Regions from separate parts of the Labrys sp. F242 genome, predicted to be linked through region 1. Evidence: riboswitches for the same ligand, from Rfam matches in the RefSeq annotation. Region 1 holds a riboswitch; each other region holds the start of a gene.
What was found. Region 1 has a riboswitch for cobalamin ahead of ACZYTC_RS06190 (ribonucleoside-diphosphate reductase subunit alpha). Riboswitches for the same ligand answer to the same signal wherever they lie in the genome.

Region 1 (6,960 bases):
TCGAAGAAGTTCTTCTCCTTCTTCAGGTCCATCGCCTCACTCATCCAGGGGAAGGGGTTCTCCACGTCCGGGAATACCGGCATGAGCCCGAGCTGGGCGCAGCGCCTGTTGGCGATGAAATGCATGTATTGTTCGCAGGACACCGCGTTGAGGCCGAGGAAGCCGCGCGGCATGGTGTCCCGGCCATAGGCGGCCTCCAGTTCAGCGGCTTCGCGGATCATCTGCTGGAGATCGGCTTGGAAGGTCAGCGTCCACAGATGCGGGTTCTCGATCTTGATCTGGTTGATCACGTCGATGCCGAAGTTCAGATGGATGCTCTCGTCGCGCAGGATGTACTGATACTGCTCGGCGATCCCCACCATCTTGTTGCGCCGGCCGAGCGAGAGGATCTGGGCAAAGCCGGTATAGAACCACATGCCCTCGAAGATGACGTAGAAGGCGACGAGATCGCGCAGGAAGGCCTGGTCGGCGTCCGGCGTGCCGGTCTTGAAATCGGGATCGTCGAGATGCTGGGTATGCTTGAGCGCCCAGGCCGCCTTGTCGGTGATCGAGGGGATCTCGCGATACATGTTGAAGAGTTCGCCCTCGTCGAGCCCGAGGCTCTCGACGATATATTGGAAGGTGTGAGTATGTACGGCCTCCTCGAAACCCTGACGCAACAAATATTGCCGGCACTCAGGATTGGTGAGGTGGCGGTAGATCGCCAGGACGATATTGTTGGCGACCAGGCTCTCGGAGGCGGCGAAGAAGCCGAGATTGCGCTTGAGCATGCGCCGCTCGTCCTGTGTCAGGCCGTCCTTGGACTTCCACAGCGCGATGTCCGCCTGCATCGATACCTCGGTCGGCATCCAATGGTTGTTGCAGCCGGCGAGATATTTCTCCCAGGCCCATTTGTATTTGAGCGGCAGGAGCTGGTTTACGTCGGCGCGGGCATTGATCATCCGTTTCTCGTCGACCGTGACACGGCCGCCCTTGCGGTCGATCGCGCCGAGGCCGGTCGCATCCGCCGTGCTCTGTGGCAGGGGAAGCTGGGCTGCGGGCGAGGTGGGTTCGGACCAGTCGAGCATCGTCATCGTTTTCTTATCCTCAGAGCGTTTTCCAGAAAAGTTGATAGACTTTTCGCTTAAGAAAACGCGTCAAAACAAAGAGTTGGAGAGCAAGGCGCGAAAGGGAAAAATCGCACCTCGTTCTCGGCTCACTGGCACGCTTCGCAGTCGGGGTCGTGGATGGAGCAGGCCTTGCCCCACGCTTCCGACTGCAGTGTTTCCGGCTGAGTCTCGATCAGGATCGGCGCGGCCGCGTGCGGCACCGTGGCAGAGACGGCGTTGAGCTTGCCGTCGGTGCCCTTCAGCGTCGATTTCTCGACATGGGTGGCCGACTGCGAGCGCAGGTAATAGGTCGTCTTCAGGCCACGCTTCCAGGCCAGGCGGTAGAGCGTATCGAGCTTCTTGCCGGAGGGATTGGCGATATAGAGGTTGAGCGACTGGGCCTGGTCGATCCACTTCTGCCGACGCGCCGCGGCTTCGATCAGCCAGGCGGTGTCGATCTCGAAAGCGGTGGCGTAAAGCGCTTTCAGCTCTTCGGGGATGCGATCGATCTGGCCGAGAGAGCCGTCGAAATATTTGAGATCGGAGATCATGACCTCGTCCCACAAGCCCCGTGCCTTGAGATCGTGGACCAGGGCCGAGGTCACCACTGTGAAATCGCCCGACATGTTCGATTTCACGAAGAGGTTCTGATAGGCCGGCTCGATTGACTGGGACACGCCGCAGATGTTGGAGATCGTCGCCGTCGGCGCGATCGCCATGGTGTTGGAATTGCGCATGCCGACGGTCTTCACCCGCTCGCGCAGGGCGTCCCAGGGCACGGTCGTGCCGGTATCGAAGGCCGCGTTGTCGCGCGTCTCGGCCAGCAGGCCGACCGAGTCGATCGGCAGGACGCCCTGCGACCACAGCGAGCCATCGAAACTGGGGTAGCGACCACGCTCGGCCGCCAGGTCTGTTGAGGCCGAGATGGCATGGAAGGACACGGCTTCCATGCTCTCGTCGGCAAAGCACACGGCGGCTTCGGAGGCATAGGGCAGGCGCAGGGCCTGCAGGGCATCCTGGAAGCCCATGATGCCGAGACCGACGGGCCGGTGCTTGAGGTTGGAACGCCGTGCCTCGGGAATGGTGTAGAAATTGATGTCGATGACGTTGTCGAGCATGCGCATCGCCGTCGTCACCGTCGCCTTGAGCTTGTCGAACATCAGGCCGTCGGCGTCGACATGGGCAGCGAGGTTGACCGAGCCGAGATTGCACACGGCAACCTCGTCATGGGAGGTGTTCAGCGTAATTTCGGTGCACAGGTTCGAGGAATGTACCACGCCGACGTGACGCTGGGGCGAGCGGATGTTGCAGGGGTCCTTGAAGGTGATCCAGGGATGCCCGGTCTCGAACAGCATGGTCAGCATCTTGCGCCAGAGATCGATGGCCCGGATCTGCCTGAAGACGCGGAGCTCGCCGCGCGCGGCGCGTGCCTCATGCGCCTCATAGGCGACCTTGAAGGCGGGACCGTAGAGGTCGTGCAGGTCCGGCGTTTCGTCCGGTGAGAACAGGGTCCAGGGGCCATCCTGTTCCACACGTTCCATGAACAGATCCGGCACCCAGTTGGCGGTGTTCATGTCATGGGTGCGGCGGCGGTCGTCACCGGTGTTCTTGCGAAGATCGAGGAATTCCTCGATGTCGACATGCCAGGTCTCCAGATAGGCGCAGACCGCGCCCTTGCGCTTGCCGCCCTGATTGACGGCGATTGCGGTATCGTTGGCGACCTTGAGGAAGGGCACCACGCCCTGGCTTTCGCCGTTGGTGCCTTTGATATGGGCGCCGAGCCCACGCACATTGCTCCAGTCATTGCCGAGGCCACCGGAATATTTGGCGAGCAGCGCATTGTCCTTCACCGCCTTGAAGATACCTTCGAGGTCGTCGGACACAGTGGTCAGGAAGCAGGAGGAGAGCTGGGCGCGCAGCGTTCCCGAATTGAACAAAGTCGGCGTCGAGGCCATGAAGTCGAAGGAGGAGAGAAGATCATAGAATTCGATCGCCCGCGCCTCCCGGTCGATCTCGCGCAAGGCCAGGCCCATGGCCACGCGCATGAAAAAGGCCTGCGGCAGCTCAAAACGCGTGCCGCGCACATGCAGGAAATAGCGGTCATAAAGTGTCTGCAGGCCGAGATAGTCGAACTTGAGATCGCGTTCGGGCTTGAGGGCAGCGGCAAGGCGGGCGAGGTCGAAGCGGCCGAGCTCCGGGTCGAGCAGTTCGTTGGCGATGCCGACGCGGATATAGTCATGGAAATACTCGGCGTAGCGGGTCGCCATCTCGGCCTGCGTCGCCTGGTCGGGACGGCCTCCGACGAAGCTGAGCGCCTCGCGGCGCAGCTTGTCGTTGAGCAGCCGGGCGCTGACCTTGGCGTAATCAGGTTCGGTCTCGATCAGGGTGCGGGCGGCGAGGATCGGCGCGATCGCCAGTTCGTCCTGGCTGATGCCGTCATAGAGATTGCGCTGCGTCTCGTTCAGCACGGTCTCTGCATCGGTGTCGGCAAGACCTGCGCAGGCTTCGCGCACCAGGGCGGTGAGGCGCGCGTGGTCGAGCGGTAGCAAGGAGCCCTCCGCCGTCTTCATCCGCAGGGCAGGGGCGATGGCGGTCCGTGCCTCTGTCTCGGTTGCTCGTTCCAGGGCGCGCTCTTGGGCGTGCTGTTCGCGATAGAGCACATAGGCACGCGCCACCTTGTGGTGTTCGCCGCGCATCAAGGCGAGTTCCACCTGGTCCTGGATGTCCTCGATATGGAAGGTTCGGCCCGCATCGGCACGGCGGGTCAGGCCGGCAACGATCTGGGCCGTGAGTTCGGCGACAATGTCATGCACCCGGCGCGAAGCAGCGGCCGAATTGCCCTCGACGGCGAGAAAGGCCTTGGTCAGGGCCACCGAAATCTTGGAGGCATCGAAAGGCGTGACGGCGCCGTTGCGGCGAATGACCTGATAGCCCGGTTCCGAGGCCGGCTTCGCCCTGTCGGCGCCGGCAGCCGGAAAAGGCGTCTTTGTGGTCGTGGCAGTTTCGAGATCGAAAGACATTCGGCAAACCCCAAAATGTTGGAGGCTTGGGCCGAAGGAACGCGTTCCGCGTCGGCGCAGGCATATGCGCCACGAGCAAAGCGATCCGTCGGGGCACCCCGCCCGAGGAAACGATAACCAGCCACAGGCAGGTCTCCTGGCTCGCGGGTCGTTGCGAACTGTCTGCCTTCCCGGCGAAGGGCGGGTTGAACCCGCCTTCCGGCCAGTGGCACAGCGACAGCCCGCTCTCCGCTTACAGTTGCGGGGGCAGCCCCGGCTTTGCCCTAGAGCGTCTTGTGTTTTGAAAGCGTCGCTTCAAATCGCAAAGACGCGTCGAACAAAAAGTTCGAGGAAAAGTGCGTTTTCACCAAACGCGCTTTGCTCTCGGGCTCACCGGATTCCCTCTTAGCCTCGGACAGCGAATCCGAGGACCTGTGGATACAGCATCTAGTATGCCTGGGTGTCTCTATGTCAATACATGGTGTATGATGCCCTTTTTTTCAACGGGGACAAGGCGTGCCGGAGGACGAAATTTGTCCCCCGGCAGGTTTTTCACGCGGACGCCGCCACTCTCGCTGGAGCGGTCTCTTCACGAAGTTTGCGGGCGGCGGCAACCATGTTGACGAGGGCCGGGCGGACCTCGTCCCAGCTGCGGGTTTTCAGGCCGCAATCGGGGTTGACCCAGAGCTGATCGCCGGCGATCCGCTCGCGTGCCTTGGCAAGGAGGTCGCGCATCTCCGCCACGGTGGGGCAGCGGGGAGAGTGGATGTCATAGACGCCCGGCCCGATCTCGTTGGGGTAGCGATAGGCCCGGAACGCATCGAGAAGTTCCATTTTGGACCGAGCAGTCTCGATCGAGATCACGTCTGCATCCAGGCCTCCAACGGCATGGATGATGTCGTTGAACTCCGAGTAGCACATATGGGTGTGGATCTGCGTGGCATCGTCGACGCCTGAGGCGGCGAGGCGGAAACAGGCGACCGCCCAGGTCAGATAGGCCTCCTTTTCGGCGTGTCTGAGCGGCAGGCCTTCGCGAATGGCCGGCTCGTCGATCTGGATGATGCGGATGCCGGCCCGTTCCAGATCGCCGACCTCGTCGCGCAAGGCGAGGGCGATCTGCCGGCAGACCTGCTCGCGCTCGAGGTCGTCCCGCACGAAGGACCATTGCAGCATGGTGACCGGTCCGGTCAGCATGCCCTTGACAGGACGCTTGGTCAGGGATTGTGCGAAGCGTGCCCATTCCACCGTCATGGCCCGGGGACGCGAGACATCGCCATAGATGATCGGCGGGCGCACGCAGCGCGAGCCGTAGCTCTGGACCCAGCCATGCTGGGTAAAGGCATAGCCGGCCAGTTGCTCGCCGAAATACTGCACCATGTCGTTGCGCTCGAATTCGCCATGCACGAGAACGTCGAGGCCGATCTCTTCCTGCCAAGTGATCGCCTGGGTGGTTTCCTGTCGCAGAAAACGCTGATAGTCGGCGTCGTCGATCCAGCCCTTTGCGTGGTCAGCGCGTGCTTTGCGCACGGCGTCGGTCTGGGGGAAGGAACCGATGGTCGTGGTGGGAAATTGCGGCAGGCCGAGCCATTCCTGGGCCCGGCGGCGCAGCGTGTAGGGATGCCGGCGCTCGCTCATGGCCGGCGTGAGCCCGTCCATGCGGGCGGCGACGCCGGCATCATGTATACGAGCGGATACACGGCGGGCCGCAGCTGCTGCGTCCGATTGGGCGAGTTCATCAGCGACGGCCCGCCGCCCGTCGACCAGGGCTGCCGACAGGGTCTTCAGTTCCCCGATTTTCTGTATCGCAAAGGCCAGCCAGCTCCGGAGTTCAGGATCGAACGCGCTCTCGGCCTCGACATCGTAGGGAACGTGGAACAGGGAACAGCTCGGAGCGAGGACGACGCGGTGGGGGCCGAGGGCTGCAACCGCCGGCTCGATCCGATCAAGAAGGGCAGTCAGGTCGCTCCGCCAGACATTGCGCCCGTCGATCACGCCCAGCGATAGCACCTTGTCGGCGCTGGCTCGTGCGACCGCCTGCCCGAGCTGGCTTGGCGCCCGCACCAGGTCGAGATGCAGGCCGGCGCTGGGCAGGTCGAGTGCCAGGTCGAGATTGTAGCCGAGGCCGCCGAAATAGGTCGCGATCATGATCTTCAGATCGGAGACCGTGCTGGAAAGGACGCCATAGGCATGGCGCAGGGCGGCCCGCGCGTTCTCGTCGAGATCGAGCACGAGACAGGGTTCGTCGAACTGCACCCAGTCCGCGCCGGCCGCGGCCAACCTGTGCAGGATCTCGGCATAGACGGGCAAGAGGCCTGGCAGCAGGGTGAGCGGATCCAGGCCCTCGTCCTTGCTCTTGCCGAGCAGCAGATAGGTCACCGGGCCGATGAGCACGGGGTGCGTGTGGAAGCCGAGCGCTACGGCCTCCCTGAATTCGTCAATGGGCTTGGCCGAAGCGAGTTCGAAGGCCTGGCCGCGGCGAAATTCGGGAACCATGTAGTGATAGTTGGTGTCGAACCATTTGGTCATCTCGAGAGCGGGGACACCGCCGCCGCCATGGCAGCAGCCCTCATGGCCACGATCGTCATGGCCCCGCCTGCCGCGCGCCATGGCGAAATAGGTCGAAAGCGGGACGGAGCCACCCTCCCAGCCATATTGAGAGGGGATGGCACCGACCACGGCGCTCATATCGAGAACCTGATCGTAGAGCGAAAAGTCATTGGACGGGATATGGGTAACGCCGAGCAGGCTCTGTCGAGCCCAGTTGCTCGCGCGCAACTGGGCTGCCGTTGCGAGCAAGGCGGTCTCGTTCTGCCTTCCGGCCCAGTGGGCTTCGAGGGCCGTCTTGAGTTCGCGACGTGGGCCGATGCGTGGCG
Region 2 (8,139 bases), 480 kb from region 1:
CACGCTTTGCTCGCGGGCGAGCCGACTGCGCTCGGTGCGAAGGGCGGCGAACAGGGCGCCGTCGCGTTCCGACATCTCGACCTCACCCCGCCGAGCGCGTTTTGCCTCGGTGCTCTTGCGTGGCCGGTCGCGGCGGAAGACGATTTGCCGCTCGCCCTTGAACACGGCCCGCGCCTCTTCGGCCAGGATCAGGGCGCCATGAGCCTCGTGGTTGACATTGACGAGGCCGGCGGCGGTGAGCTGGCGCAGCACCGATTGCCAGGTACGCGCCTCGATGTCCTTGCCGGCCCCGAAGACGGGCTGGTTGTCGTGGCCGAAGCGCTGGACTTTCTCCGTGACCTTGCCGGTGAGCACGTCGATGATATGGGCGGCGCCGAACATCTGACCGGTGCGGTAGATCGCGGCCATCGCCTTGACCGCGGCATCGGTGCCGTCCCAGCTCTCGACCGGCGAAAGGCAGGTATCGCAATTGCCGCAACGGCCGGGATGGGTCTCGCCGAAATGAGCGAGGATGGCCTTGCGCCGGCATTCGGCGGTTTCGCAGATGCCGAGCAGGGCGTTGAGCTTGCCGAGTTCGACCCGCTTCACCGTCTCCGGCGCATTGCCCTCCTGGATCATGCGGCGGCGCTGTACCACATCGGCCATGCCGTAGCTCATCCAGGCATCCGAGGGTAGGCCATCGCGCCCTGCGCGGCCCGTCTCCTGGTAATAGGCTTCCACCGAGGCCGGGATATCGAGATGGGCGACATAGCGTACATCAGGCTTGTCGATGCCCATGCCGAAGGCAACCGTAGCGACCAGGCAGAGATCTTCCTCCTCCAGGAAGGCGTCCTGGTTGGCGCTGCGAACAGCCACTTCCAGGCCGGCATGATAGGGCAGGGCGCGGATACCCTGCTCGTTCAGCCATTGCGCCGTTTCCTCGACCTTGGCGCGCGATAGGCAGTAGACGATACCGCTATTGCCCTTGTGCGCAGCCAGGAAGGCCAGCAATTGCCGGCGGGCGTTGTCACGCTCGACGATGGCGTAGCTGATGTTGGGCCGGTCGAAGCTGGTGGCGAAGACCTCGGCCTCGTTGAGACCGAGCCGCTCGATGATGTCGGCGCGAGTGACCGGGTCGGCCGTGGCAGTGAGGGCGATGCGGGGTACGCCGGGGAAGGAAGCGGCGAGGCCGCCGAGTTCGCGATATTCGGGCCGGAAGTCGTGGCCCCATTGGCTGACGCAATGGGCCTCGTCGATGGCGAAGAGCGCGATGTCGGCATCGGCGATCAGCGACTGGAAACCCTGTGTCGCCACACGCTCGGGGGCGACGTAGAGCAGGTCGAGCTTGCCGTCCATCAGGGAGCGGCGGACCTTGTAGGCTTCCTCGCGCGACAGCGAGGAATTGAGCGCCGCCGCGCGCACGCCAGCCTGCTTGAGCGCCTCGACCTGGTCGCGCATCAGGGCGATCAGCGGCGAGACCACGATGCCGACGCCGCGCCGGCACAAAGCCGGGATCTGGTAGCACAGCGACTTGCCGGCTCCGGTCGGGAACAGCACCACCGCATCGCCGCCCTCGGTGACATGCCGCACCACCGCCTCCTGCTGGCCGCGAAAGGCGCTGTAGCCGAATATGGCGTTGAGGACGGAGAGAGGATCTTGAGGAGAAGAGCGGGTCATGCCTGCAGGATGCACCTTTGGAGCCTGATTCCATTCCAGGGACATCATGGACACTTACCCGACAGGGGCCATGATTCGAAAATCTCCCGCGTCGATTTCCCACGCTGACAGGCAATTGCGGTGGAACGGTCGCGGTCGCGAATGCCGGCAATGTGCCCCTCGGCCAGAATGCGGGTTACACCCGCAACACCGTTGACGGTCTACCGAGATGTTGACGGTCTACCGAGATAAAGATAGTTATGTTATAACGTTTCATATAAATGAAGCCCATTCTGGCGCCCGTGGTATCGACATGCTCCGAGGCGCCTGCAACGGATCAAGGAATTCCGACATCATGCAGCCCGCGCCGCAGACACCCGTCACCGTCCTCACTGGCTATCTCGGAGCAGGCAAGACCACGCTTCTCAACCGCATCCTGACCGAGAGCCACGGCAGGAAATATGCTGTCATCGTCAACGAGTTCGGCGAAGTCGGCATCGACAATGATCTCGTCGTCGATACCGACGAGGAGATCTTCGAGATGAACAATGGTTGCATTTGCTGCACGGTGCGCGGCGATCTTATCCGCATCATCGAGGGTCTGATGCGCCGGCGCGACCGCTTCGATGCCATCCTGATCGAGACGACCGGGCTGGCTGATCCCGCGCCGGTCGCCCAGACTTTCTTCGTCGACGACGATGTGCGCGCCAAGACCAGGCTCGATTCGATCGTCACCGTGGTCGACGCCAAGCATCTGCTTGGCGAAATCGAGACAGCGCATGAGGCCCAGGAGCAGCTTGCCTTTGCCGATACCATCCTCCTCAACAAGACCGATCTGGTCACGGCCGGGGAACTCGAACGGGTGGTGAAGCGGATCCGCCGCATCAATCCCACCGCTACCCTCCACGAGACACGCCGCTGCGATATCGCGCTCGACAAGGTGCTGGATCGCGGTGCCTTCGACCTCGACCGCATCCTGGAAGCCGAACCCGATTTTCTTGCAGGATTCCATGACCATGAGCATGACGACCATGTCGGCAGCTTCGCCCTCGTTGCCCGCGAGCCGCTCGACCCCGGCAAGTTCATGCCCTGGCTGAACACGATCGTGCAGCAATTCGGCACCGACATGCTTCGGCTGAAAGGCATCATCGCCTTCGAAGGCGATCCCCAGCGCTTCGTGGTGCAGGGTGTGCATATGCTGATCGAGGGCGATCATCAGCGCCCCTGGAAGCCGGAAGAGGAGCGCAGGAGCCGTCTGGTGTTCATCGGGCGTAATCTGCCGAAAGACGTGATCGAACAGGGGTTCCTGGCCTGTCGGGCCTAAAGCGTTTTGCTCCAGGTGAGGGAAGGCGCGTGCTGGGGCGGTAAAACAGGGCTCGCCATCGGACGCCACCCGCTTTGCATATTCACTTGACCGCGATCGGGACACCCCGGTAACTGTGGCACTGACGGTTTCCGTCGGGTGCGAGCCCGATGGGAGTAATAGGGAACACGGTCCGGCTTTCTCGAAGCCCATGCCGTGGCTGCCCCCGCAACTGTAGGCGGATTGCCGAGCATCCTCGTGGCGCCAAAAGCGCCATGCCACTGTGGGTGACCCCATGGGAAGGCAGAGGCAAGGCCGATATCCGCGAGCCAGGAAACCTGCCGTCATCTCGATCAATCCCATGTCACGGGCGGGGATGCCCGGAACAGGAGACAATGTGACGTTTCTTCCCGCCATCTCGGGCCGTCGCCCACCTGTTCCCTCCGCTTCGCGCCATCAGACCCTCTGCCATAGCCTGGCCTGAGGGCGTTTCCCGTTTTCGGCCCTGCGCCGAACAGCGCCATCTTCCTATCGCGAACCGAGAGAACGTCATGACTTTTCCCAAGGCAAAGGCCTGCTGGTCGAGCTTCGCCGTCATGCTTGCGGCCGGCTTCAGCCTGACGCTGAGCATCGATCCAGCCGCCGCCCAGGCGACCAAATATCCGCTCAAGATCACCAATTGCGGACGCACCGTCACCTTCGACCATGCTCCGCAGCGCACTGTCTCCGTCGGTCAGAGCGGTACGGAGGTTCTCTACCTTCTCGGTCTTGCCGACAAGGTGGTGGGGACGGCCGTCTGGTTCGGCCCGGTTCTGCCGGGCTACGAAGAGGCCAACGCCAAGATTCCGCGCCTGGCCGACAATGATCCGAGCTTCGAAAGCGTGATCGCCAAGAAACCCGACCTCGTGACCGCCCAGTTCCAGTGGCATGTCGGCCCCAGTGGCATCGTCGGCAAGCCCGAGCAGTTCGAGGAACTGGGTATCCCGACCTATGTTTCGCCCGCCGATTGCGTCGGCAAGGACAATTCCAGCGGTGGCGACGGCACCCGCGGCACCCTTTTCACCATGGATCTGGTCTATCAGGAGATCAGGGAACTCGCCGAGATCTTCGACGTGCAGGGGCGCGGCTCGAAGGTCATCGCGGACCTGAAGGCACGCGAGGAAGCCGCCCGCCGCAAGATCGCCGCCGGCGATGGCAAGGTCTCGGCCGCCTTCTGGTTTTCGAGCGCCAAGGTCGATGTCGATCCCTATATGGCCGGCAAGAACAGCGTCCCAGGCTACATCATGTCCGTCCTGGCTGTCCGGAACATCGTGGAAAGCGAGGAGGAATGGCCGAGCGTCGGTTGGGAGACCGTCGCCAAGGCCGATCCCACCATCATCGTCGCCGGCAGGATGGACCGTCGCCGCTATCCCGCCGACGACATCGCCGTGAAGCTCAATTTCCTCAAGACCGATCCGGTGGCGAGCCTGATGCCGGCCGTCAAGCAGGGCCATGTCGTGGAAATGGACGTCCAGGCCATGCAGCCGAGCGTGCGTGTCGTCGACGGCATCGAGATGCTCGCCGATGCCATCCAGCGTTTCGGCCTGAAGCGTTGAGATGAACCGCGCTGTCACGCGATTGCTGGCAATCGGCATGCTGGCGCTGGCCGTGCTGGTGTTGGCGCTCTGGCTGGGCGCCGCCATCGGCGAGACGGCCATCCCGATGGAGGTGGTGGCCAAGACGGCGGCCAACCGCCTGTGGGGCGCCGGCTACATTCTCGATCGCATCGATGAAGGCATCGTGTGGAACTACAGGCTGAGCCGCGCCGTCGTCGCGGCCTGCTGCGGCGCGGCCCTGGCGCTGTCGGGTGTCGTGCTGCAGTCGCTGCTGCGCAATGTCCTGGCCGATCCCTATGTGCTCGGCATCTCGGCCGGGGCATCGACGGGGGCAGTCGGGGTCGCCATTCTCGGCCTCGGCGCAGGATTTTTGAGCCTGCCGGCCGGCGCCTTTCTCGGTGCGCTGGTGGCCTTCGGTTTCGTCGCCTTGCTGGCGATGCGATCGGGGCGCGGAACCGGCGCGGTGATCCTCGCAGGCGTGGCGGGGTCTCAGCTTTTCAATGCCCTGACCTCCTTCATCGTCACCAAGGCGGCCAATGCCGAACAGGCGCGGGGCATCATGTTCTGGCTGCTGGGCAATCTTTCGGGCGTGCGCTGGCCGGATGTCTGGCTGGCCCTGCCGATCACGGCCGTGGGGCTGCTGGTCTGCCTCTGGCACGCTCGCGCGCTTGATGCCTTCACCTTCGGTACGGAATCGGCGGCATCCCTCGGCATTTCCGTCCGGCGCGCTTATGTCGTGCTCGTCGGCGTCGCGGCGATGATGACGGCGGTGATGGTCAGCATCGTCGGATCGATCGGCTTCGTCGGTCTGGTGATTCCGCACGCCGCGCGGATGGTGGTGGGCGTGCGCCATGGGCGATTGCTGCCGGCCAGCGCCCTGATCGGCGCCGTCTTCATGATCGTCGCGGACATTCTGTCCCGGATCATCATCCCCGGCCAGGTCCTGCCGATCGGGGTGATCACGGCCCTTGTCGGCGCGCCGGCCTTCGCTCTCATCCTCAGCCAGAGAAAGGCGACGGCATGAGCCTGTCGGCACGCAATCTGTCCTGGTCGGCGGGCGGGGTCTCGATCCTGCAGGGTGTATCGCTGGAGGTTCGTCCGGGCGAGTTGCTCGGCATCATCGGCCCGAACGGCTCGGGCAAGACCAGCCTGATGTCCCTGCTGGCCGGTATCCGCCGCCCGCAGGGCGGCGAGGTGTTGCTGTCGGGCCAGCCACTCCACGCCTTGGCTCGCCGCGAAATCGCGCGCCGGATCGCTCTGGTCGAGCAACAGGCCGAGACGGCCGATCGCATTACCGCCCGCCAGGCCGTGGAGCTCGGGCGGACGCCGCATCTGGGTGCCTTCATGCCTTGGTCTGGCAAGGACGATGCCATCGTCGACCTCGCACTGGAGGAGGTTGCCATGACCAGCCTTGCCGCTCGCCTGTGGCATACGCTCTCGGGCGGCGAGCGCCAGCGCCTCCACATCGCCCGCGCCTTGGCGCAACAGCCCGAAATCCTGCTTCTCGACGAGCCCACCAATCATCTCGATATCGGCCACCAGATCGGCCTGCTGCATCTGGTTCATCGCCAGAACCTCACTGTCGTGGCGGCCCTGCATGATCTCAATCATGCGGCGATGTTCTGCGATCGGATCGCGCTGATGCGGGCGGGGCGGATCGAGGCGATCGGTCCTCCGTCCGAGGTGCTGACGGCTTCGCGCATCCAGTCGGTCTTCGGTGTCGCCGCTGAGGTTGTCCACGACGGTACCGGTGGCTGTTTCATCCGCTATCGGCATCCGGATCTTCCAGTGCCGCGGCCGGGCTGGGTCGCGGCTGCGTCATGACGCGGGCTCAACCGACAGATGAGGAGGGCCGACGGATGACGGGCGCCAGTTCAGCGAATTTCGATCTCAAGGAAGAGATCCGTGATTATTGGTCGAGGCGTTCGGAAACCTTCGACCGCGCCTTCGGGCATCATATTCCCGAAGGGCCGGAATTCGAGGCCTGGGCCGCGGCGATCCGCGATCATCTCGGTACCGAACCGCGCCGGATCCTCGATCTGGCTTGTGGGACGGGCGAGATCACCAAGCTGCTGCTGGCGCTCGGCCACGAGGTCACGGCCCTGGATTTCTCCGAGGCCATGTTGGCGGTGGCCCGTCGCAAGCATGCCGGCCGGCAGCGCCTGCGCTTCCGGCTCGGCGACGCCGAGAACACCATGGAACCGGAAGGCGCCTATGACGCGGTCGTCTGCCGGCATCTGGTCTGGACACTGACCGAGCCGCAGAAGGCCTTTGCCGATTGGTATCGCGTGCTGAAGCCGGGCGGCAGATTGCTATTCTTCGACGGGGATTGGGCCAGGCCCACCAGGGTCGGCCGGATGGCGTCCAAGCTCATCGCCCTGATCGACCGCCTCGGCGGTGCCGATCCCTATTATGACAGCGCGATGAGCGAGCGCCATGCCCGCATCATGGAGAGGCTACCTTTCGGTAGGGGGCTACGGAGCGCCGATCTCCTTCCGTTCCTGGAGCTGGCCGGTTTCAGGAATATCGTGATCTCTTCGCATCGGCCGATTGCCGCTGCCCAAAGGCGCCAGGCCGATCTGCGCAACCGGCTGCGTACCCATCTCTACCAGCGCTTCATCATCTGCTGCCGCAAGTGAGGCCTCCGCGACCGGTCGCCTTGCATGGCTGTCCGGCAGGAACCATATGATCGAGATCAGTCTCGAAGGACCTCAGGCGGAGAGTGCCATAGGCGCTAACTTTGCGAGTGGAGGCGCCTGAAACGAGGTGTGCCGATCTCCAGATCGGCATCTTCCTGCCGGCAAGCACGGCGCTTCCAAGATGGTCGATCTGGAGATCGACCCACCAGATAAGCACCGAGAGAGCCCGTCTTTTCTTCCCTCTGCAATGGGGCGAGAAAACAAGCACGATAACTGATGACGCCGCCGGGGCTGGGGTTTATGGTCCGTGCCGGGACGCTATCAAGGTCTGTGAACAAGGACGTTACATATGGCTTCGAAACTCGAACAATTGCGCGCCATGACGGTCGTAGTTGCCGATACCGGCGATATCGACTCGATCAAGGCGCTCAAGCCGGTCGATTGCACCACCAATCCGAGCCTGCTGCTCAAGGCCGCCGAGATGCCGGCCTATGACCATTTGATCGCGGAAGCCGTGAGCTGGGGCGGCAAGCAGGGCGGCAGCAAGGAAGGCACCGTCGCAGCAATCGCCGATCGCCTGGCCGTCTCCTTCGGCGCGGAACTCACCAAGCTCGTTCCCGGCCGTGTCTCGACGGAGGTCGACGCCGACCTCTCCTTCGATACGCAGGCGACCATCGCCAAGGCGCATGCCATCATCGCCGACTACAAATCCCGCGGCATCGAGCGCGATCGCATCCTGATCAAGATCGCCTCGACCTGGGAGGGGATCCGTGCGGCCGAGGTGCTGCAGAAAGAAGGGATCGACTGCAACCTGACCCTGTTGTTCTCTCAGGCCCAGGCCGTGGCTTGCGGCGATGTCGGCGTGTTCCTGATCTCGCCCTTCGTCGGCCGTATCCTCGACTGGCATGTCAAGAATGACGGCCGTACCTTCACGCCGGAGGAAGATCCGGGCGTGATCTCGGTCAGG
Region 3 (8,139 bases), on a different contig from region 1:
GGGATGTCTGGTAGATCATCCCCTCCACGCCGTTGATCGACTGCTCCAGGGGTGCGGCCACCGTTTCGGCGATGGTCTGGGCATTGGCGCCGGGATAGGTGGCGTTGATCACCACGGTCGGTGGGGCGATCTGCGGGAACTGCGCGATCGGCAGTCCGACATAGGAGACGAGCCCGATCACCACCGTGACGATCGAAACGACGGCGGCAAAGATCGGGCGGTCGACGAAGAAATGGCCGAATTTCATGAGCTGCGCTCCCGATCAGTTCGCGTCGGGAACGAGCGTCTCAGGCACGTCCAGCTTGGTGGGTTGCGGCACGACCTCGCCGCCCGGGCGGGCTCGCATCTGGCCATTGATCAGCACCTGGTCCTCGGGCTTGAGGCCCGACTTGATCACGCGGAAGCTGCCGAATTTCGGGCCCAGTTCTACCGGGCGGATATTGGCGATCTTGTCGGTGCCGACAACGATGACATAGCGCCCTTGTGCCGACTGGCCCACCGCCACATCGGGCACGACCAGCGCCTCATAGGGCTCGCCGATGGTGATGCGAACGCGCCCGAACAGGCCGGAGGTGAGGAAGCCGTCGGCATTGGCGATCTTGGCACGCGCCGTGACGGTGCCGGTCTGGGCGTCGACCTGCGGTGCGAGATAGTCGAGCGTACCCTTGTGGGAGAAGGTCTTCTCGTCCGACAGACCGATCTCGGCCGTCAGCGCGGGCTCGGTGCCACCAGCATCCATCTTGTGCTTGGAGGCCCGCTGATAGGCAAGGTAGCTCGCCTCGTCGAAGTCGAAGTAGAAATAGATCGGGTCGACAGCGACGATCGACACCAGGGGCGAGGTCGAGTTGGCTACCACCAGATTGCCGCGCGATACCAGCTGACGGGCGATCCTGCCCGAGATCGGTGCGGCGATGGTGGCATAGTTGAGGTCGAGCTTGGCCGTTGCCAGTGCCGCGTTGGCCGAATCGATCGAGGCCGCCGCTTCCTGATAGGCCTGGAGGTTGGCCTGGTAGGTGGCATCGGTAACGTTGCCGGTCTTCCTCAACGCCTCGGCGCGCGCCAGATTGGCCTTGGTCAGGTCGATCCTGGTCTGCGTGATCTTCACCTGGGCGGCCGCCTGGTCGACCGCGGCCTGGAACGGGCGCGGATCGATCGAGAACAACACGTCGCCCTCCTTGACGAGGGACCCTTCCACGAAGCTCGACTTGTCGAGATAGCCGGTGACACGCGAGGTGATGTTCACCTGCGGCCAGGCCTGGAAACGACCGGTGAACTCGACCGATTCTGTGATCTTGCGACTGACCGGATTGGCCACCGTCACCGGCATGGCCGGCATTTGCTGGGCGAGCGCGGTGCCCACCCCCTCGAGGGCCGCCAAAGCCAGTACGCCGGCGGCCAGCCGACCTATTTTGCGACGCAACCTCGACATGAACATCCTCGCAAGCAAGCGCCTCAGCCAAACCGCCCACATGGCTAATGGCCTTGTCGCGGGCACTGGAGCTGGCGTCTGAAAATCCTGCAGGATTTCCCAGCCTGCACCCATCAGGGCAGGTTCGGAGATCCTGTTCAGCGCTCGGCCGGCCGGAATCGGGGCAGAATCGCCGTGTGGGCCTTATAGTATGATAATTCTCACCGCTTTGATCCAATCAAGATCGCCGCCCTGCAACCGTGAGTTGGGACTTGATGCAAATCCGCAACAGGCCCGCCGCTTCTCGCGCCGGTACCTGACGCCGGCGGACCCACATTCCGGCCATTTACAAGCCAGGCGCATCAATCCCTTCCCGAAACGGGCGGGGTTTAACCCTGTCCTGGGAGCCGCACCGGGCCTGAGCCAAGCTCGCCCGCAAAAAGGTCAGGGTGTCGTCCCCTCGCGCCCGATGCTCTCATAGCGAAAGCCGTGCCGCTTCATGTCGTCGAGCCGGTAGATGTTGCGCAGGTCGACGATCACCGGCCGCGTGAGCAGGCTTTTGACCCGTTCGAGGTCAAGCGCCCGAAACTCGTCCCATTCGGTGACGATCACGGCAACATCGGCCCCGTCGAGGCAATCATAAGCGCTGGAGCGATAATCGACATCGCTGAGGGTCTTGTGCGCCTCCTCCATCGCCTGGGGATCGTAGGCGCGCACCCGGGCGCCCTTGTCCTGCAGGGCGAGCACGATCGGGACCGAGGGGCTGTCGCGCATGTCGTCGGTGTTCGGCTTGAAGGCGAGGCCGAGCAGGGCCACCGTCTTGCCGGCGATGTTGCCGTCGAGGGCCGCGATGACGCGGCGTGCCATCGCCGCCTTGCGGGCATCGTTGACGCCAACCACCGCTTCGACGATGCGCAAGGGCACGCCATGTTCCTGGCCGGTGCGCAGCAGCGCCAGCGTATCCTTGGGAAAGCACGAGCCACCGAACCCCGGACCCGCATGCAGGAATTTGGAGCCGATGCGGTTGTCGAGGCCGATGCCGCGCGCCACTTCCTGCACATTGGCGCCGGCCTTCTCGCACAGATCGGCGATTTCGTTGATGAAGGTGACCTTGGTCGCCAGGAAGGCGTTGGCGGCATATTTGATCAGTTCGGAGGTGCGTCGGTCCGTAAACAGCAACGGCCCCTGATTGAGATGGAGCGGGCGATAGACCTCGGCCATCGCCTCCTTGGCCCGCTCTTCCTCCGTGCCGACCACGATGCGGTCCGGACGCTTGAAATCCTCGATCGCCGCGCCCTCGCGCAGGAATTCAGGGTTTGACACCACGCTTACATCGGCGTCCTGACGGACTTCGCGGATCAGCCTCTCGACTTCGTCGCCGGTGCCGACCGGTACGGTCGACTTGGTAACCACCACGGTGAAGCCTTCGACCGCCGCCGCGATCTCCCGCACCGCGCCATAGACATAGGATAGATCCGCATGCCCGTCGCCGCGGCGCGAGGGTGTGCCGACGGCCAGGAACACCACGGCGGCATCGCGGACGGCGGGCGCAAGCTCGGTGGTGAAGGACAGGCGCTTCTCACGCACATTGCGGGCCACCAGATCCTCGAGGCCCGGCTCGTAGATCGGCATGCGGCCGGCCAGCAGGCCCTCGATCTTGGCTGGATCCTTGTCGACGCAGGTGACGACATGGCCGAAATCGGCGAGGCAGGCCCCCGTCACCAGGCCGACATAACCCGTACCGATCATTGCAACGCGCATGACATCAATCCTGTTTGGACGACCAATCCGTCAGACGCGTGTCTACAAAAGGCCCGGCGACATGCCAATGACGAAAAAAGAGAGGAACTCCGTTGGAGGGCCCTGCTCAACGCCTCTATGCCTTCAACCGCAGCGACCAGCCCCGGCCGGATGGCCTGAGATCGGCTGTCGCCAATGGGGCGGCATCGATACGCCAGAAGGAACGAGCCTCGGCCCCGAGGGCGTGAACGACCGCGGCGCGCAGCACCGAAGCGTGGGTAACGGCGAGCGTATACCCCTCGAACCGCCTGCCATCGAGCCAGGCGCCGACCCGCGCAATCAGGGTTGCAACACTCTCTCCGCCATGCGGGCAGGCATCCGGATCGGTCAGCCATGCCCGGAGCGCCTCGGGTTCGGCGGCCGCTACCGCGTCCAGGGCAAGCCCTGCCCAGCGGCCATGATCGCATTCGCGCAGGGCTTCATCGACCTCAGGATCATGGCCGAGGGCCTGCGCGGTCTGGCGAGCCCTGAGCGCCGGGCTGCTCAGGATGCGGGCCGGCCTGCCGAAATGCCCTTCCAGCTTCCGCGCCGCAGCCAGCCCTCTTGCATCGAGCGCCTCATCGAGGGGAAAACCCGCTGCGCGCACCGCAGGCGTAGCCCCATGGCATAGCAGGATCAGGCGTGGTGTCATGACGGCAGTTCCCAAGACTTAGAGTGCATGATTCGACCGAACCAATCGGATCATGCTCCCTAAGTTTTTGTTTCAACGCATGGTATCGTCCAAAAAGTCGCGCAACTTATGCTCTAAGTCGCTTCCGGAATATTGACATGTTCGTGACTTGGGCTCTTATGGAAGGGCTTTGCCAAGGGTGGGAAGCCGGTGTGAATCCGGCACGGTCGCGCCACTGTGAACGGCGGCGCTTGGGCGCCGTCCGGAAGTCAGACCTCTTCCAAGGCAGCATGACTCGTAGCGGGACGCGTAATCCCAAGGAGCTTTTCATGACCACCGCAACTCTGGCACCCGTCGCCCAGCAGCCGATCGCCATCCCGGTCCGCGAGATCTTGCCCTGGGCGCTCTTCACCGTGCTCCTGGCCGTACTCGCCATTTATTTCGTCGGCGCCGAGCAAGGCGCGACCTCGCTGATTCCCGGCGTCTACATCCACGAATTCGTGCACGACGCTCGCCATCTGCTCGGCTTCCCCTGCCACTAGGGCGCATAGGCAAACGACATGGTTAGATCGCTTTTGATCCGGGGGATGCTGATCGGCATCCTGGCCGGACTGTTGGCGTCTGGCTTCGCCTGGGTCTTCGGTGAACCACAGGTCGATGCCGCTATCGCCTATGAGGAAAGCCACGCGGTCGCCGCCGCACCGGCGCCATCCGCAACGCCGGCAACCTCCCAGCCGGCCGCAGCACATGAACATGAGGAAGACCCGGTCAGCCGGCCGGTGCAGTCCAGCTACGGCCTCATGACCGGCATGGTCGTCTATGGCGCAGCCCTCGGCGGCATCTTCGCTTTGGTCTTCGCCTTCGCGCAGGGACGGATCGGCACGCTCAGCCCGCGCGCGACAGCAGGGGTGATCGCGCTCGTCGGTTTTGCCGCCATCATGCTGGTACCGCAGATCAAATATCCGGCGACGCCGCCGGCCGTTGGCAATCCCGACACGATCGGCCTGCGGACCGCCTTTTATTTCGGCATGATCCTGCTCTCCCTGCTGACGATGGCGGCCGCCCTGGGCACGGCGAACCGGCTCGCCGCCAGCCTCGGCCGCTGGAACGCCAACTTGGTGGGGGCTGCCGCCTATCTGGTGGTGATGGTGGTCGCCATGCAGATTCTGCCGGCCGTCAACGACATCCCGGCGGATTTCTCGGCCACGGTGCTATGGAAGTTCCGCGTTGCCTCGCTCGGCATCCATGCCGTGCTATGGGCAACGCTCGGGATCGCTTTCGGCGTTGCAGCACAGAAGCTGCTGCAAACCTCCGCCAGCCGCTGAAAAAGGCCAACCGACCACGTCAAACGTCGCATTTTTACAACACCGGCCCGGTTTTGGGCCGGTTTTCAAAATTTCGTTCATTTCGCACTTGCGAAATGAACGCATCAGGATCACTCTACGGACGTGGTGGATGCGCGTTTGCGCTCCCCCACTGCCCTCCTTGGGCGTTTCCTCCCTAAGACTTGGGCCGCCATTCGGCGGCCTCTTTCTTTTTCGGGTCGGCAGACCCCATATTTCAAAATCTGCAGCGGCATTCCGCCTCAATTAACCCCAGAGCAAAGCGCGTTCAGGTATGAACGCTTGTTTGCTCTCACTGTTTGGTTCCAAGCCAGTCCTTTGGATCGACTGGAGCGTCCTTGCGATTTGACATGCTTCACTCAAATTACAAAACGCTCTTGCGTCCAAGCTCATGCTTGCCCATTTGTGTTCACCCTCGCATAGTGTGTCATTATGGATCTGGACTCGCCCTTGTTTGATCGCATCCGGGTGCGCCCAAGGGCCGAAGAGGTCCAGCCGGCGAGCGTACAGCTATGCGAACATGCCGGCTGCCGAAACGCCGGTGAATTTCGCGCGCCCAAGGGGCGCAACCGCGAAGGCCAGTTCTGGCATTTCTGCCTGGGGCACGTTCGCGAATACAACAAGACCTACAATTATTTCGCAGGCCTGCCGGACGACTCGGTGAGCGCCTATCAGCGCGATGCCGCCACAGGCCATCGCCCGACCTGGACGATGGGCGTCAATCCCTGGGCCAAGAAGCGCGGCGAAGGGCCGCAACCTGGCCCGGAGATCCATGACGGCTTCGGCTTCTTCGAGGGCGAGCACGGCTTCGGACGCACGCAGAGTGCGCCGGAACCGGAAAGGCGACGCCTGAAATTGCTGGAACGCAAGGCCCTCGAGGCGCTCGATCTGCCGGAAACGGCCAGCGGCCCCGAGATCAAGGCACGCTACAAAACATTGGTCAAACGCCTCCATCCCGATGCCAATGGCGGGGACCGATCCAGCGAAGATAAATTGCGCGGGATCATCCAGGCCTATAATACGCTGCGTAGCGCTGGGCTCTGCTGAGCGCCCGCACCACCGGCGAGGCTTCCAGGTTTGGAGCGCGTTCCAATCCCGGGGATCCCCGCCCGACCTCGAGCAAAGCGCGTTTAGACGGAAACGCCTTTTTGCTCTAGCTCTTTGGTTCGACGCGTCTTTGCGATTCTTGGTGATTCCACCAAATCACAAAACGCTATGGAGACGACGCGGAATTTTCCATGCCCGCCTGGCGAGACTGGGAAATTCGGTGGGGCCAGTACCGCCGGCCCGCTGGAACTGATTGTCGGCTGCGCCGTCCTGGCGCCAGCCAAGGAAGGCATAATGACTGACGCAACGACACCGGCCAATCTGCCGGACATCATGGTTTCGGCCAAAAAGCTGTTTGGTTTCGACACGGATCTCGAAGTACCGGCCTATTCCCAGTCCTCCGACCACGTTCCGGACCTCGATACCGATTATCTTTTCGACAAGCCGACGACCCTGGCGATTCTGGCGGGCTTTGCCCATAATCGCCGCGTGATGGTGACGGGCTATCACGGCACCGGCAAGTCGACCCATATCGAGCAGGTCGCCGCCCGGCTCAATTGGCCTTGCGTTCGCATCAACCTCGACAGCCACGTCTCGCGTATCGACCTCGTCGGCAAGGACGCCATCGTTCTCAAAGACGGCAAGCAGGTCACCGAATTCCGCGACGGCATGTTGCCCTGGGCCCTGCAGAACAACATCGCCCTAGTGTTCGACGAATATGATGCCGGCCGCCCCGACGTGATGTTCGTGATCCAGCGCGTGCTGGAAATCTCCGGCAAGCTCACTTTGCTCGACCAGAAGCGCGTGATTCGCCCTCATCCGGCCTTCCGCCTGTTCGCCACCACCAATACGGTGGGCCTCGGCGACACGTCCGGTCTCTATCACGGCACCCAGCAGATCAACCAGGGCCAGATGGACCGCTGGTCGATCGTCACCACGCTGAACTATCTGCCGCATGACAAGGAAGTCGACATCGTGCTGGCCAAGGCCAAGCACTACCAGAAGAGCCCGAACGGCCGCGACATCGTCAACAAGATGGTGCGCGTGGCCGATCTCACCCGCAATGCCTTCATGAATGGAGACCTCTCCACCGTGATGTCGCCGCGTACGGTGCTGACCTGGGCCGAGAACGCCAATATCTTCCACGATATCGGCTTTGCCTTCCGGGTCACCTTCCTCAACAAGTGCGACGAGCTCGAACGCAGCCTCGTAGCCGAGTTCTACCAGCGCGCTTTCGGCGCGGAGCTGGCCGAGAGCTCGGTGAACGTCGCGCTGACGTAACATCGGGTGTGCCGGTCTGCCCAGCCCCATCAAGTGATGGAGCTGGACCGGCATTGCAGCGGCGCGGGCAAGAAATGCCGGTCTGAAGACCGGCACACCAACAGCGCCGACGCCCGCGCTCCCAGGATCGACAGGGATCATGACGACAAACCGCAAGCCCGGCGAAAAGCCCAAGGATGTTCCCAACGACGCCTTCAAGCGTTCGGTGGCCGGGGCCCTGCGCGCCATCGCCCGCAAGCCGGATCTCGAAGTGACCTTCGCTTCGGAAAAGCCGATGCTGATGGCGGACAAGGCGCGCCTTGCCGAGCCGCCGCGCAAGCTCGACGCCCATGTCGCGGCGATCGTGCGCGGCCAGGCCGATGCGATGGCCCTGCGGCTCGCCTGTCACGATCCGGCCGTCCATCGCCGGCATGCTCCCCAGAACGAGCAGGCGCGCAGCGTGTTCGATGCGGTCGAGCAGGCCCGTTGCGAGGCGATCGGCTCGCGCCGCATGACGGGCGTGGCCAACAACCTCACCGCCATGCTGGAGGACCGCTATTTCCGCGGCGGCAAATATGAGGACATCCGCGCCCGCGAGGAGGCTCCGGTCGAGGATGCCCTCGCTTTGATGGTGCGCGAGAAGCTGACCGGCCTCGCTCCGCCGGAGCCGG
Region 4 (8,139 bases), 1.2 Mb from region 1:
TGCAACCCCTGGATCCCCTTCCCAAGGCCTGCGGCCTTGCCGGGGATGACAAGTATCGTATCGAATCATTAAAACTCGATGCCTTGCTGGGCCTTCACCCCGGCGGCGAAATGATGCTTCACCAGAGTCATCTCCGTCACCAGGTCGGCGGCCTCGATCAGCTCCGGCTTGGCGTTGCGGCCGGTGACGACGACATGCAGGTCCGGCCGGCGTGCCTTCAGGGTCTCGACGACCTCGATGAGGTCGAGATAGTCGTAGCGTAGCGCGATGTTGATCTCGTCGAGCACGACGAGGCGAATGGCGGGGTCTGCCAGCATCGCCTTGGCCGCCTCCCAGGCGCGGCCGGCGGCGGCGACGTCGCGCTCGCGGTCCTGGGTCTCCCAGGTGAAGCCCTCGCCCATGCTCTTCCAGGTCACCAGATCCTCGAAGCGTTCCAGCGCCTTGCGCTCGCCAGTCGACCAGGCGCCCTTGATGAACTGCACCACGCCGATCTGCCAGCCATGGCCGAGCGCGCGCATGATCAGGCCGAAGGCGGCTGTGGACTTGCCTTTGCCGGGACCGGTATTGACGATCAAGAGGCCCTTTTCGGTGATGGTCTTGGAGGCGACCTCGGCGTCCTGCACCGCCTTGCGCTTTTCCATCTTCGCCTTGTGGCGCGCGGCATCGTCGGTCATGTCAGCATCCAATCACTTCACCACCATCGGCAGGCCTGCCACCATGAAGATCACCTGGTCGGCGAGGGCTGCGATCTGTTGATTGAGCCGGCCCTGCTCGTCGCGGAAGGCGCGGCCCAGGGCGTTGTCAGGCACGATGGAAAGACCGACCTCGTTCGAGACCATCACCACCGGGCCGGACGTCGCCCCGAGACTCTCCTGAAGCCGGAGGAAGGCGGATTTGAGGTCGTGGCCGCCGAGCATGAGGTTGGTGAGCCAGAGCGTCAGGCAGTCGACCAGCACGGGGCCCTGCGTTGCCGCGAGTGCTCCGGGTAGGGCGAGAGGGGCATCGACCGTGCGCCAATTGGCGTCGCGCCGGGCCTGGTGCTCGCCGATACGGGCCCGCATCTCGTCGTCGAAGGCCTCGGCGGTGGCGATATAGGTCCAGGGGGCGGGATGGGCCGATATCAGGTTCTCCGCATGCCGGCTCTTGCCGGAACGCGCGCCGCCGAGGACCAGGGTGAGTCGAGGCTGGGACATGGAGCCTTCCTGCCGGGTCTTGGGCAGGAAGGCAAGTGGAGCGCGGACTTCCAGTCCGCATCTTCCTCTACCGCAAGCGCCAGGTTTCCAAGATGCGGACTGGAAGTCCGCGCTCCGAACAAGCTCACACCGGTCCCCATTTCAGGTCGGTGTTCCTGACCGGCAGGCTGCGGATGCGCTTGCCGGTAGCGGCGAAGATCGCATTGCAGACCGCCGGGGCGATCGGCGGCGTGCCGGGCTCACCGATCCCGCCCCATTTCTTGCCGCCGCTGAGCACGAGGTGGGTCTCGATGACAGGCGTATCGGCAAGGCGGGCGACCTGGTAGTCGTCGAAATTGCCCTGCACCACCGCGCCCTTCTCGATGGTGATCTCGCCGAACAGGGCGGCCGAGAGGCCATAGATCACCGCGCTCTCGATCTGCATCTCCACGGTGAGCGGATTGACGACATGGCCGCAATCGACGGCTGCCACCACGCGCTGAACCTTCACCTCACCCTGCGGGCTGACGGCGAGTTCGACGACCTCGCCGACGATGGTGCCGAAGGATTCATGGATGGCGATGCCGCGCCCCTGGCCCTTGGGCAGCGGCTTGCCCCAATCGCTCTTCTGAGCCAGCGTATCGAGCACGGCGAGAAAATCAGGCTTGCCCTCGAGGAGCTTGCGCCTGAAGCGATACGGATCCTGGCCGGCGGCCAGCGCGAGTTCGTCGATGAAGCTCTCCAGGGCGAAGGCATTCTGCGACGAGCCGACCGAACGCCAGAACATCACCGGCACATGGGTGTTCTTGAGGATGCAGTCGACCTGGGCCGCGCCGGAGCGGTAGGGCATGTTGGCAAGGCCCTCGACCGCGGAAGGTTCGACCCCGTTCTCCACCTTGCCCCAGCCGAGCGAACGCTGGATGGAACCCACGGCTGTGCGGACATGGATTGCGGCCGGCAGGCCGTCGTCACCGAGGGACGCCTGGAAGCGGATGGCGGCCTGCGGGCGATAGCGGTCGTGGCGCATGTCCTCCTCGCGCGTCCACACCAGCTTGACCGGCTTGCCCACCGCCTTCGACACCGTCACGGCCTGCACGAGTTCGTCGTTGACGGCGCGCCGGCCGAAGCCGCCGCCGAGGAAACAATTGTGAATCTCCACCTCGGAGGGCGCGACACCGGCCGCCTTGGCGGCGAGCTGGAGCGCCATGTCGGGATTCTGCGTGCCCATCCAGACCTCGACCTTGCCGTCATGGACATGGGCGGTGCAGTTGAGCGGTTCCATCGGCGCATGGGCCAGATGCGGCGCCTGGTAGAGGGCGTCGACACGCTTGCCGCGAGCGAGGGCGGCGTCGACATCGCCTTCCTTGCGCGCCGTGACGGCGGGGCCGTCGAGGGCTGCGACATAGTCGGCATCGAAACCCTTGCTGTCCGTATCGGCGGCCGAGCCTTCTTCCCATATCACGGGCAAGGCGAGTGCCGCTTCCTTGGCGCGCCAGAACCGGTCGGCCACCACGGCGAGGCCGCCCTCGATCGGCACCACCGCCAGGATGCCGCGGCGCCCCTTGATGGCGGCTTCGTCATGGGATTTCACGCGGCCGCCGAAGACGGGACAGGTCACCACGGCGGCATAGACCATGTCAGGCAGGCGGATATCGATGCCGAATTGCGCCGCCCCCGTCAGCTTGGGCGGCGTATCCAGACGCGCCAGCGGCTTGCCGATCAGCGTGAACTGTTCGGGCGTCTTGATGGCCGGCTCCCTCGTCAGCGTGACCTTGGCAGCCTCGCCGGCCAGCTCGCCAAAGCGCAGGCTGCGATTGCTGGCCTGATGCAGCACCTTGCCGGCATCGACGCTGCAGCTTTCGGCCGCCACCTGCCAGCGCGAGGCAGCAGCCTGCACCAGCCTTTCGCGGGCATTGGCGCCGGCTGCCTGCAGGAATTCGCGCGAGCGGCGCACGGCGCCCGAACCACCGGTACCCATGCGCTTGTAGACGGTGTTCTCGCGCAAATTCCGGTTGGCCGAGGCATATTCGGGCTTCACCTTGGCCCAGTCGCAACCAAGTTCCTCGGCGACGATCATCGGCAGGGCCGTGAAGATGCCTTCGCCCATTTCCGATTGCGCCACGCGGATGATCACGGTGTCGTCGGGCTCGATCAGGATCCAGGCATTGATCTCGCCGTCGGTGGAAGCACCGCCCCAGGGTTGGTCGGCGATATCAAGGGCCTGTGATGCAGCGGGGATGAGCCCGCCGATCATCAGGCCGCCGGCGGCAGAGAGGCCGATGGCGAGAAAGCTGCGCCGGCTCAGCGCGGTGGGCGTGCGGTCGATTGCGTTCATGGCCTCATCCCTTCATCAGTTCGGCGGCGCGATGGATGGCGGCGCGAATGCGCGGATAGGTGCCGCAACGGCAGATATTGGTGATGCCGTTGTCGATATCCGCGTCGGTAGGGGTGGGCGTATCCTTCAGGAAGGCGACGGCGGCCATGATCTGGCCCGACTGGCAATAGCCGCATTGCGGCACGTCCTCGGCGAGCCAGGCCTGCTGGACCGGATGCTTGCCGTCCGCCGACAGGCCTTCGATCGTGGTGATGGTGGCGCCGTCGACGTCACCGATCTGGGTCTGGCAGGAACGGATGGCGGCGCCGTTCACATGGACGGTGCAGGCGCCGCATTGGGCGATGCCGCAGCCGAACTTGGTGCCGGTGAGGCCGAGTTCATCGCGCAGGACCCAGAGCAGAGGGGTCTCGGGCTCGATGTCGAGCCGGTGGACGGTCGAATTGACGGTGATGGCAACCATGGGCAGGCCTTCCAGCGGCTGATGCCGGGCAGAAGTGCCGGGCCCATCGGCGTCGGCCTTCTGGTGGGCGATTGCGGGAAGGCAGAATTGTGGCGGCAATCATGGCGGCGGGGTGACGGGTAACGCAGACGTGAGAGTTTGTGCAGTCTGGAAACGGTCGAGAAATGCGGCCGCCAGTTGCGAAGGGCCCCCCGGCCTATTGCTTGAACCAGATCCGGCTGTAGCCGAGCGCGTCGCCGGCGATGGCGACGAGGACGCCGACCGATACGAGGATGAGGCCGATCATGAAGGTGCGCACGATGCGGCGATAGACTGGCGCCTCCAGTGATTTGACCGAGAGCATGCCGGCCAGCGCCCAGACTTGGAAGATGATGCCGCCCCCGATGAGAAAGACGGCGGCCAGGTCTTCCGGGATCCAGGTTCCTGGCTGCGATGCCCAGTTGTTGAGAAAGCCCAGCGAGAAGGCGAGCACGACGCCGATGGCCGTCACCGAACCGCCGCGGAAGATGACGTCGATCTTCTGCGGCTCGGATGACGGTATCGGCGGCAGCTTCTCTTCGGGCATGGCAACCTCGTTGGTGTGGCGACGTCGCCGCCCTTTATGCCGGATTTTGCGCGTGCTTTGGAAGCGGGAACATTGACAAGCCCGTCCGCACACCCCTTATGTCAGCCACGATCGGTCTCTCGTTATGAGAGAAGAGGGAATGCGGTGCGGATGAAGAGCAGCCAGTCGATGGCTGCCTTGGATGCCAAAGCCGCGGCTGCCCCCGCAACTGTAAGCGGCGAGCGCCCCGCCTCGAGGCCACTGGGTAACCGGGAAGGCGGCGGGGGGCGATGAGCTGCGAGCCAGGAGACCTGCCGTTCGCAACCTTGTCATCGGTCCGGGCGGGGCGCCTCGGAGGCCGGTTCCGTTTTCCCGGACGATCGTCGGCCTCGCCGTCGGTCCCGCGCCCTCCATCCGCTTCGGCGGCGATGAACAGGGCCGATGCCACAAACACCTCTTCCAGTTCGGCTGCTCGTCTGCGTGACCTGCAGGCGCGAGGGCGACGATCCCGACGCGCCGCGCCAGGGGGCACGGCTGCGCGATGCGCTCGCCGGCATGCTGCCTGAAGGCGTCGAGTTGCAGCGGGTCGAATGTCTGGGCAATTGCAAGCGTTCCTGCACGGTGGCGCTCACGGCCGAAGGTACCTGGACCTATGTCTTCGGTGATCTCAGTGCCGAGAGCGGCCCCGACGTCCTCACCGGCGTCAGCCTGCTGGCCCATTCCACCGACGGCCTGATGCCCTGGCGCGGCCGTCCTGAAGTCTTCAAGCGCAGCATGATCGCGCGCATTCCACCCATGCCAACTCTCAAGGACGCCGCCGAATGAACGCGCACACCAAAGTTCCCTGCACCATCGTCACCGGCTTTCTCGGAGCCGGCAAGACAACGCTGATCCGCAATCTGCTGGCCACCGCCAATGGCCGCAGGCTGGCGCTGATCGTCAACGAGTTCGGCGATGTCGGCGTCGACGGCGATATCCTGAAGTCCTGCGGCATCGAGAGCTGCCCGGAAGACGCCATCGTCGAACTCGCCAATGGCTGCATCTGCTGCACCGTGGCGGATGATTTCGTGCCGGCGCTGGAAATGTTGCTGTCGCGCCCCAACCCGCCCGAGCATATCGTGATCGAGACCTCTGGCCTCGCTCTGCCCAAGCCGCTGGTCAAGGCCTTCAACTGGCCGGCGATCCGTTCGCGTGTCACCGTCGACGGCGTCATCGCCGTGGTCGACGGCGCCGCGGTTGCGGCCGGACGCTTTGCCGATGATCCGGAAGAGCTCAAGCGCCAGGCCGAGGGCGACGCCTCCCTCGACCACGACAATCCGCTCGAGGAGGTCTATGAGGACCAGCTCCTCTGCGCCGACCTCGTCGTGCTCAACAAGGCCGATCTCCTTTCCGCCGGCGAAGCCGACAGCGTGGAGAAGGACATCGAGAAGACGGTGCCGCGCGCCGTCAAGGTGGTGCGCACCTCCGAGGGCCGCATCGATGCCGCCGTGCTGCTCGGCCTCGGGGCCGCGGCCGAGAACGATCTGGAGGCGCGTCCCTCCCACCACGACCACGAGGCCGAGCACGACCACGACGACTTCGATACCTTCATCGTCGACCTGCCCGCCATTCTCGATGCCGAGGCCCTGGTGGACAAGCTGAAGGCGGCGGCCGAGGAACATGATATCCTGCGCATCAAGGGCTTCGTCGCTGTCGACGGCAAGCCGATGCGCCTCTTGGTCCAGGGCGTCGGCGCCCGTTTCTCGCAGCATTTCGACCGCGCCTGGGCGCCGGAGGAAACCCGTTCGAGCCGCCTCGTCATCATCGGCGAGAAGGGTATCGACCAGGCCGGCATCCGCAAGACGCTGGAGGGCTGATGCATCTGCTGCCGGCCGATACGCGTTCGCTCGACGCCAGCGAGGCCGCCATCGATCTGGGTCAGGCACCCGGCGCGATCGTGTTCGCCTCGCTGACCGATAGCGACCTCGCTCTGGCGGCCGCTTCCGGCCTTGACGATTTGCGCCTGGCGCCGTTGCAGAAGCTGCGCCATCCGATGTCTGTTGACCTCTATATCGAGAAGACTGCTCGCCATGCCAGGGTGATCGTGGTGCGCCTGCTCGGCGGACTCGATTATTGGCGCTATGGCGCGGAGGAACTGGCCGCGACGGCACGCAACAATGGCATTGCGCTCGCCTTGATTCCCGGTGACGATAGGCCCGATGGACGCCTGTCCCAGCTCTCCACCGTGCCCCAGGATGCCCTGGACCGGCTCGCGCATTACTGGCGTGAAGGCGGCCCGCAAAATGCCCATGCCTCGCTGCTTTATGCCGCAAGGCTGGGCGGTTTCGATTTCGGCGAGCCGGAAGCACCGGTCGCCGTGCTGAAATATGGGGTGTTCCTTGGAGCGCAGGCGTCCTCGCCTCGACCCTCCCCATCGAGGAGAGGGTATGGGCGCGCTGTCATCCTCTTCTATCGCTCCATCCTGCTCTCAGCCGACACTGCTCCCATCGAGGCCTTGACGCTGGCCCTCGGTGCCGAGGGCCTCGCCGTATCCGCCCTCTATGTCGGTTCGCTCAAGGATGGGGAAACGGCGGCATGGGTGCGCCGGCAGCTTGAGGACCTTCAGCCCCGGGTGATCCTCAATGCCACTGCCTTCTCGGCCCTGGCCGACGACGGTGCTTCGCCGCTGGACGTGGCCGGCTGCCCCGTCCTGCAGGTGATCACCTCCTCCTCGGCGCAGGAGGCCTGGGAAGCCTCGACCCGCGGGCTGTCGGCCAGCGACCTTGCCATGCATGTCGCCTTGCCGGAACTCGATGGCCGCCTTTCGGCTGGCGTGATCTCCTTCAAGGCCGAACGCGAGGAGGGCACCTTCAGCCGTCTCGCCCATGCTCCCCATCACGAGCGCATCGCCGCCGTGGCCGCCAAGGCCGCCGCCTGGGCCCGTCTCGCCGCCAAGGCGCGGACGGAGCGCAGGCTCGGCCTGATCCTCTCGAACTATCCGGGTGCAGACGGCCGTCTCGCCCATGCCGTTGGCCTCGATGCGCCCGCCTCGGCCCTGGCGATCCTGGAGCGGCTTCGCGACGAGGGGTATGTAGTTGGTGATCTGCCACAAAGCGGTGCCGATCTGCTGGAGCGGTTGGGCCGATCTCTTCCTGGGATTGCAAGCCTCGAGCCTGCCCTCGGAAACACGGCCGATAAGAGCACGCCGGAAGCCTCCGATCCCAGGGAGCTTTCCCTCCCGCTCGCGGTTTACCGGAGTTGGCTCGACACCCTTCCCGTTACCCTCCGGGACAAGCTCGCGGCCCAGTGGGGCGATCCATCAGCCGATCCGCTTTGCCTCGACGGCGCCTTCCGCTTTGCGGGCCATCTCTGCGGCCATGTCGCGGTGGCAGTGCAGCCCGATCGCGGCTCGGCCCTTGACCGCAAGGGCGACCACCATTCGCCCGATCTGCCGCCGCGCCATGCCTATCTCGCCTTCTATCTGTGGTTGCGCCAGGCTTTCGGCATCGACGCGATGATCCATCTCGGCACGCATGGCACGCTCGAATGGCTGCCAGGCAAGGCGGCGGCCCTATCTGCCCAGTGCTTTCCTGAACTGGCTGCAGGGTCCGTGCCGGTGCTCTATCCCTTCATCGTCAACAATCCCGGC

Region 2: another riboswitch for cobalamin. It lies ahead of ACZYTC_RS04000 (ABC transporter substrate-binding protein); the one in region 1 lies ahead of ACZYTC_RS06190 (ribonucleoside-diphosphate reductase subunit alpha).
Region 3: another riboswitch for cobalamin. It lies ahead of ACZYTC_RS17260 (CbtB domain-containing protein); the one in region 1 lies ahead of ACZYTC_RS06190 (ribonucleoside-diphosphate reductase subunit alpha).
Region 4: another riboswitch for cobalamin. It lies ahead of ACZYTC_RS00535 (DUF1636 family protein); the one in region 1 lies ahead of ACZYTC_RS06190 (ribonucleoside-diphosphate reductase subunit alpha).

The regions. Positions count from the first base shown of each region.
Region 1 is NZ_JBVASG010000001.1:1,333,442-1,340,401, forward strand. Features, by position in the region: gene ACZYTC_RS06185 (ribonucleotide-diphosphate reductase subunit beta) at 1-1,067, opposite strand, end outside; gene ACZYTC_RS06190 (ribonucleoside-diphosphate reductase subunit alpha) at 1,196-4,108, opposite strand; cobalamin riboswitch at 4,218-4,538, opposite strand; gene metE (5-methyltetrahydropteroyltriglutamate--homocysteine S-methyltransferase) at 4,640-6,960, opposite strand, start outside.
Region 2 is NZ_JBVASG010000001.1:852,891-861,029, forward strand. Features, by position in the region: gene recQ (DNA helicase RecQ) at 1-1,701, opposite strand, end outside; gene ACZYTC_RS03995 (CobW family GTP-binding protein) at 1,991-2,959, shown strand; cobalamin riboswitch at 3,068-3,298, shown strand; gene ACZYTC_RS04000 (ABC transporter substrate-binding protein) at 3,490-4,533, shown strand; gene ACZYTC_RS04005 (FecCD family ABC transporter permease) at 4,535-5,557, shown strand; gene ACZYTC_RS04010 (ABC transporter ATP-binding protein) at 5,554-6,357, shown strand; gene ACZYTC_RS04015 (class I SAM-dependent methyltransferase) at 6,393-7,172, shown strand; gene tal (transaldolase) at 7,522-8,139, shown strand, end outside.
Region 3 is NZ_JBVASG010000002.1:376,544-384,682, forward strand. Features, by position in the region: gene ACZYTC_RS17240 (efflux RND transporter permease subunit) at 1-247, opposite strand, end outside; gene ACZYTC_RS17245 (efflux RND transporter periplasmic adaptor subunit) at 263-1,429, opposite strand; gene ACZYTC_RS17250 (UDP-glucose dehydrogenase family protein) at 1,853-3,169, opposite strand; gene ACZYTC_RS17255 (histidine phosphatase family protein) at 3,285-3,839, opposite strand; cobalamin riboswitch at 3,972-4,117, shown strand; gene ACZYTC_RS17260 (CbtB domain-containing protein) at 4,148-4,360, shown strand; gene ACZYTC_RS17265 (CbtA family protein) at 4,379-5,143, shown strand; gene ACZYTC_RS17270 (J domain-containing protein) at 5,612-6,208, shown strand; gene cobS (cobaltochelatase subunit CobS) at 6,503-7,489, shown strand; gene cobT (cobaltochelatase subunit CobT) at 7,626-8,139, shown strand, end outside.
Region 4 is NZ_JBVASG010000001.1:105,481-113,619, forward strand. Features, by position in the region: gene cobO (cob(I)yrinic acid a,c-diamide adenosyltransferase) at 69-674, opposite strand; gene cobU (bifunctional adenosylcobinamide kinase/adenosylcobinamide-phosphate guanylyltransferase) at 687-1,193, opposite strand; gene ACZYTC_RS00520 (xanthine dehydrogenase family protein molybdopterin-binding subunit) at 1,318-3,507, opposite strand; gene ACZYTC_RS00525 ((2Fe-2S)-binding protein) at 3,512-3,967, opposite strand; gene ACZYTC_RS00530 (hypothetical protein) at 4,164-4,532, opposite strand; cobalamin riboswitch at 4,628-4,844, shown strand; gene ACZYTC_RS00535 (DUF1636 family protein) at 4,953-5,336, shown strand; gene cobW (cobalamin biosynthesis protein CobW) at 5,333-6,367, shown strand; gene cobN (cobaltochelatase subunit CobN) at 6,367-8,139, shown strand, end outside.